2 regions of the Herbaspirillum seropedicae genome follow, and region 2 is predicted to be linked to the other one. Evidence: predicted binding sites of a transcription regulator. Region 2 holds the regulator's gene; the other holds the start of a gene.
The links. The regulator FliA, encoded in region 2, starts transcription of late flagellar genes. The targets are predictions, from matches to a motif close to CTAAAGTTTNNNNNNNNNNNGCCGNTA.
Positions count from the first base shown of each region.

Region 1: motA (flagellar motor stator protein MotA) is a predicted target of FliA. The motif match lies at 1,031-1,057, and genes of this name have one in related genera.

Region 1 is NZ_CP011930.1:3,401,418-3,404,663, reverse strand. It holds gene flhC (flagellar transcriptional regulator FlhC) at 1-122, shown strand, start outside; gene ACP92_RS14945 (class I SAM-dependent methyltransferase) at 184-978, shown strand; gene motA (flagellar motor stator protein MotA) at 1,172-2,032, shown strand; gene motB (flagellar motor protein MotB) at 2,089-3,027, shown strand; gene ACP92_RS14930 (hypothetical protein) at 3,068-3,246, shown strand, end outside.
Region 2 is NZ_CP011930.1:2,293,238-2,296,483, forward strand. It holds gene flhF (flagellar biosynthesis GTPase FlhF) at 1-210, shown strand, start outside; gene ACP92_RS10120 (MinD/ParA family ATP-binding protein) at 245-1,045, shown strand; gene ACP92_RS10125 (RNA polymerase sigma factor FliA) at 1,051-1,785, shown strand; gene ACP92_RS10130 (flagella synthesis protein FlgN) at 1,875-2,333, opposite strand; gene flgM (flagellar biosynthesis anti-sigma factor FlgM) at 2,358-2,675, opposite strand; gene flgA (flagellar basal body P-ring formation chaperone FlgA) at 2,840-3,246, opposite strand, start outside.

The DNA.
Region 1 (3,246 bases), 1.1 Mb from region 2:
GCCACATGCCTTCGCGCGCTGGCAAGACCAAGAAGGCCAAGGACGCTGTGGTGCTGGGCTTGGCCGAAGCGGCACGGCCGCTGGCTGCTCCCGTGGCCGTGCCGCTGGCTGCGGTCGCCTGAGGGAGCTGCGCATTGCAACGGCCCCGGCAGGTCGCATCCGCAATAGGGGCCGTTTGAACTGATGTCCGAACACCAGAACCACGTCGGCGCACGCCGCCGTCCGCTGCGGCAGGCGCCGGCCATTCAGGCGCTGTTGCTGTTTGTGCTGGGCCTGATCGGGGCCAACCTGATCGATGTGCTGTGCCAGCGCATGGGCCTGTCGGCTTTTTCCTCCATCGAGATTTCCCTGCTGCATGGCGTACTGGCCGCGTTGGCCGCGCGCCTGCGCCGCATGGCGGTCTGGTGGTGGGTGATCCTGCTGGTGTTTCCGCTGGCGGCGCTGGGGGTGGGGCGGCTGCATTTGCCCTCGTGGTTGTTCCTGGCGGTATTCCTGTTCATGCTGCTGCTGTTCTGGTCCACCTTCCGCAGCCAGGTGCCGTTCTATCCCTCGGGGCAGGCGGCCTGGGATGCGGTAGCGGGCTTGCTGCCGGCGGACCGGGCGATCCGCTTCCTGGATATCGGCAGCGGCCTGGGCGGCGCGGTGCTGGACCTGGCCCGCCGGCGCCCCGAGAGCGAATTCATCGGCATCGAGATCGCCCCCTTGCCCTGGCTGGTCAGCCGCCTGCGCGCCGCACTGGGGCGGCATCGCTGCCGTTTCGTGCGGGGTGATTATCTGTTACTTGATTTTGCTGACTACGACGTGATTTTTGCCTACCTCTCGCCCGCCGCGATGGTGGCGCTGTGGCGCAAGGCGCGCGCCGAGATGCGGCCCGGTTCCCTGTTGCTAAGCTATGAATTCCATATTCCTGGTGCCACGCCGGACGTGGTGATCCAGCCAGAAGGGGGCGGGCCGGTGTTGCATGGCTGGCGGATGTAGCGGATGTTCCGGATGTTCCGATGGCCGGGGGAGGGGCTGCGAGACGTAACGTCTTAAGTTTGCCCATCTTTGACCGTAAATCAAAAAGGAAGAGCGTTTTTCGGATATGTATTCCCTCATTTGCTTGATTGGAATACCTGTAATCTGATGAACGTGAAAATACACTCAACGCCACAGGGACGGGAGTAGGCACTTGTTAGTCATCATTGGATATATCGTGGTCATGGCGTCCGTCTTCGGCGGCTTTGCCATGGCGGGTGGGCACCTGGGGGCGCTGTTCCAGCCAATCGAACTGCTCATGATCGGCGGCGCCGCGGGGGGCGCTTTTCTGGTCGGCAACAACGGCAAGGCGATCAAGGCCACGCTGAAGGCCCTGCCGACTGTGTTCAAGGGCTCCGCCTACACCAAGGCGCTCTACATGGAGCTCATGGCGCTGCTCTTCGAGATCCTCACCAAGTCCCGCAAGGAAGGCTTGATGTCGATCGAAGGCGATATCGAAGAACCTGAGAGCAGCCCCATCTTCAGCAAGTACCCGGGCGTGCTGGCTGACCATCACCTGATCGAATTCATGACCGATTACCTGCGTCTGATGGTGTCGGGCAACATGGATGCCTTCCAGATCGAAAACCTGATGGACAATGAAATCGAGACCCACCACCACGAGGGTGAGATCCCGGTCCACTGCATCGCCAAGCTGGGCGACGGCATGCCGGCCTTCGGTATCGTGGCGGCGGTCATGGGCGTGGTCCACACCATGGAGTCGGTGGGTATCCCACCCTCCGAGCTGGGCATGCTGATCGCGCACGCGCTGGTGGGTACCTTCCTCGGTATTCTGCTGGCCTATGGTTTCGTCGGTCCGCTCTCCAGCCTCCTGGAGCAGAAGCTGCATGAATCGACCAAGATCTACCAGTGCGTCAAGGTGACCCTGCTGGCCAGCCTCAATGGCTATGCGCCGGCGCTGTCGATCGAATTCGGCCGCAAGGTCCTGTTCTCGACCGAGCGTCCGACCTTCCTGGAGCTGGAAGAACACGTCAAGCAAGCCAGGGGCAAGTAATGCGTCCACAGGCCGCAGACCGATACACATCTACAGCATTGAAGCAGGAGTAAGGCATGGCCGACGAAGGGCTACGTCCCATAATCGTTAAGCGCATCAAGAAGGGCGGCGGTGGCCATCATGGCGGCGCCTGGAAGATTGCGTACGCCGACTTCGTCACGGCGATGATGGCGTTCTTCCTGCTGATGTGGCTGCTGGGCTCTACCGCCAAGGGTGACTTGAACGGCATCGCCGAATACTTCAAGACGCCGCTGAAGGTGGCCATGGCTGGCGGTTCCGGCAGCGGTGACGCCAACACCGTGCTGCCCGGGGGCGGCAAGGACCTGACGCGCCAGGATGGACAACTGCGCAAGGGCGAGACGGATGTCACGGCGCGCAAGCAGAACCTCAAGCAGGCCCAGCAAGAGCTGGAAAAGATGGAGCGCACCCGGCTGGAAGAATTGAAGTCGCGGCTGGAAAAGGCGATCGATTCCAATCCTACGCTCAAGCAGTTCAAGAACCAGCTGTTGATCGATATCACTTCCGAGGGCCTGCGCATCCAGATCGTGGATGAAAAGAACCGTCCCATGTTCGCCCTGGCCAGCGCGCAGTTGCAGCCCTACACCAAGGAAATCCTGCACGAGATCGGTCGCACCCTCAACGATGTGCCTAACAAGATCAGCCTGTCCGGCCACACCGATGCAACCCCTTATTCCAAGGGCGAGAAGGGCTACAGCAACTGGGAGCTGTCGGCTGACCGCGCCAATGCCTCGCGGCGCGAGCTGATCATCGGCGGCATGGATGAATCCAAGGTATTGCGGGTGGTGGGGCTGTCCTCGGCGGTGCTGCTGGACAAGGAAGATCCGTTCAACCCGATCAACCGCCGCATCAGCATCATCGTCATGAACAAGAAGGCCGAGGAAATGGTGGAGAAGGACAGCGGATCGCTCAACGTCCCCACCGACGCCAGCGATGGTGAAGTGCAGCAGGGCCTCAATGTCCCTGCGCGGAATTGATGTACGTGTTTTCCATTTGAACAAGGGAAGAGAGCCGGATATGCCGACCAAGACCATGCTGCAGGAGCTCAAGCGCTTGTTGCTCGATACTGCCAGTGGTGGCAGCCGTCAGCTGACGGAAGTCGAGTCGGACCTGGTGCAGACCAACATCCTGCTGGGCGAAGCCATCGGCAAGCTCGGCACCAGCTTCATGGAGTTGCATCGTGCAGTCCAGATGCA
Region 2 (3,246 bases):
CACAAGCTCAACCTGCACTATGTGGCCAACGGCCAGCGCGTGCCTGAAGACCTGCATGTGGCCAACAAGCTCTACCTGGCCGACCGCGCCTTCAAGCAAAAGCGCGAGACCGCGCCCTTCGAATTCCAGGAGGGTGAGTTACCCGGCGTGATCGGTCCCACCGCCATGTCGATGAATGACAAAGGTCTGCGCGAGGTGAGCTTTGGCTAGTTACGATGGCGACCAGGCCGCTGGACTGCGCCGGATGCTGGAGCGTCCGGTCCCCAGGCTGTTTACCTTCTTTTCCGTGCTAGCGGAAGAAGACAAGAGCGCCATGCTCATCAATCTGGCGGCTTCGCTGGCGCAGGCCAAGCACAGCGTGCTGGTCATCGATGGCGACGTGGCCACCACCGGGCTGCTTACCCGCATCGGCCTGCGCCATGACGTGGCCACGCTGCAGGAGGTGGCGCGCATGGAGCGCGCACCACGCGAAGCGACCCGCATGTTGCCGGAAGGTTTTTCGATGGCGCGCATTGCGCGACGCAGCGTGCCCTCTGCCAGTGACCCGCAGGCCGGCCAACTGGCGGAGATCTTCGATAGCCTCATCGAGCAGGCCGAGATCACCCTGGTCAATGGCGTGCTGTCGGCGGACCAGTCGCTGCCGGTGCCGACCATGGAGATGGGAGAGATCGTGATCCAGGTCTCGACCACGGCGTCCTCGATCAAGGCTGCCTATGTGCTGCTCAAGAGCCTGAGCGACCGCATCGGTCGTCGCCCGTTCAGCCTCATCGTCAATGATGCGACCGAAGCCGAGGCGCGCACCGTCTACGCCAACATGGCGCAGGCGGCCAGCCGCTACCTGGCGGCGCAGCTCAATTACCTGGGCGCCATCCCGGCCGACGACCATATCCGTCGCGCCACCGGGCAGGGGCGTGCGGTGATGGATGTGTTTCCGTTCGCGACGGCGGCGCTGGCTTTCCAGCGCCTGTCCAAGAAATTCACCGCGGCCGAATCGGCGCGCAGCACTTACGGGATGGCGACCGACGGTGCGAGTCTGGGAGTGTGACGTGCATGTATAACGTCAAGGGAAAAAAAGGCAAGAACGATTTGCTGGAGCAGCATGCGCCGCTGGTGAAGAAGCTGGCGCATCAGCTCAAGGCAAAGTTGCCTCCCAGCGTGGAGGTGGACGACCTCATCCAGGCCGGCATGATGGGCCTGCTCGACGCCGTCAACCGCTACGAGGAAACCCATGGCGCGCAGTTCGAGACCTATGCCGTGCAACGTATCCGCGGCGCCATGCTCGATGAGCTGCGCAGCAGCGACTGGCTGCCGCGCAGCATCCGCCAGAACGCCCGCAAGGTCGAAGAAGCCATGCAGACGCTGCTGCAGCAACTGGGCCGGCAGCCGAAGGAAGCCGAACTGGCGCAGCACATGCAGATCAGCCTGGAGGACTACCAGTCCCTGCTGAGTGAGTGTGGCGGCCATCAGTTGATCTACTACGAAGATTTCCATGACGACGATGGCGGCCACGAGCACTTCCTGGACCGTCACCAGACCTCGGACTCCGACGATCCTCTACAGAACCTGATCAATGGCGGCTTCCGCGAAGCAGTGGTGGATTCGATCAAGGCGCTGCCCGAGCGCGAGCAGATCCTGATGGCGCTGTATTACGAGCAGGAGATGAATCTCAAGGAAATCGGCGCCGTCATGGGCGTGTCCGAGTCGCGCGTCTGCCAGCTGCACAGCCAGGCCATTTCGCGCATGCGCTCCTATCTGCGCGAGCATTCCTGGAGCGGCGTGGCCTGATCCCATCGGCGGCCCTCCAGCATGAAAAAAGCCCGGCAATTTGCATTGCCGGGCTTTTGCTTTTCTGCTGAGGCAGGGAAGGGGGGGGCTTACACTACACCCAGCCTGCGGCCAGAGGCGCTGATACTGTTCTGGCCATCGGGGCCATAGAAATTGCCGGCGCCGGTCTTGCCTTGCAGGATGGTCAGGGCGCTCTGGTTGAGCGAGATCTTCTTGCCGATCAGCAGGCCGTTGACGCGGTTCAGTTCCTTGGCGTCCTGCGCCAGTTCGAACAGGGCGGCCCAGTGCTCACGGTCAGTCTCGCTGCCGTGCTCATTCATCCATTTCTGCATGCCGGCTTCGTCTTCGCTGTAGCCCAGCTGGCCCAGGAGAGCGTGGCGGTTGCCGGCCAGGGTGGCCATGTCGGCGACGATGGTGGCTTTTTCGGAGATCACCTCGGTTAGGCCTTCCGGCGTGGCGTCGGCCAGCAGCGCCTGTTCCTGGCGCAGTTTTTCGACCAGGCGCGACAAGGCCGCTTGTTCCTGTTGCAGTTGGCTAGCCGGGTTCATGCAGATCAATCCTGTACTGGGGGATCAGGCGCGACGGGCGTTGATCAGGGTCTTGACGGTGTCGATGAGGCCGTTGGCCACCTTGTCGGCGTCGATCTGGAAGGTGCCATTGGCGATGGCGGCCTTGATCTCGGCGACTTTCTTGGCATCGAAGCTGCCGCTGCTGCTGCTGACCTTGGTTTCCAGCGACTGGTAGGTCGCCGACAAGCGCACGCTGTCGGAAGCGGCAGAACTGGCGGCGTTGTTGCCGGCAGTCGCGCCCGCCTGGGCGTTGTTGCGAGGCTGGGCCTGGGTCTGCTCAGTGTTGAGCGCGGCGGATTTGAGGGCGTCGTTAACGTTCACGGCAGTATTCCTTGTAGGGTGGGGGCGCTTTGCACCCGCCTGTCGCATTGATTATCGACCATTTCCGCGCAAACTTTAACAGCCAGCGCATCTAATTGAGGGGTGTGAAGGATATTTCTTCACATTCTCTCATATGACGAGACCCGAGGAGGAATTGCCCTGTATCAATAGTTGATTTCCAGAATCCCGCCGGCCTTGGCAATCCCGCTGACCACCTGGCCTGCAGCGGTGCGCGCCTGCGTCATCTGGCCCTCGTTGGCATTGGACAGCGCGCGCGCTTCGGTGGAAATCTGGAAGCCGGGGCCATTGGAGACCACGCGCACTGACTGGCCCTGCTGTACCACCCGCTGGTTGCGGATGGCGTCCATACGCAGGGGCGTGCCGGCGCGCAGGGACATGCCGGCCACACGGCCGATGACCTGCGATTCTTCGGTGATCACGCCGGCTGGCAGGGCCGACATGTCGCCGCGCACCCGGCTGATGTCGCTGGCGCTGATGGTCTGGCCCTGGGCCAGCGGCACGGCGGCGATCAGGTAGTCCGAGATCACCTGGACATTGGCGCGCACGTAGA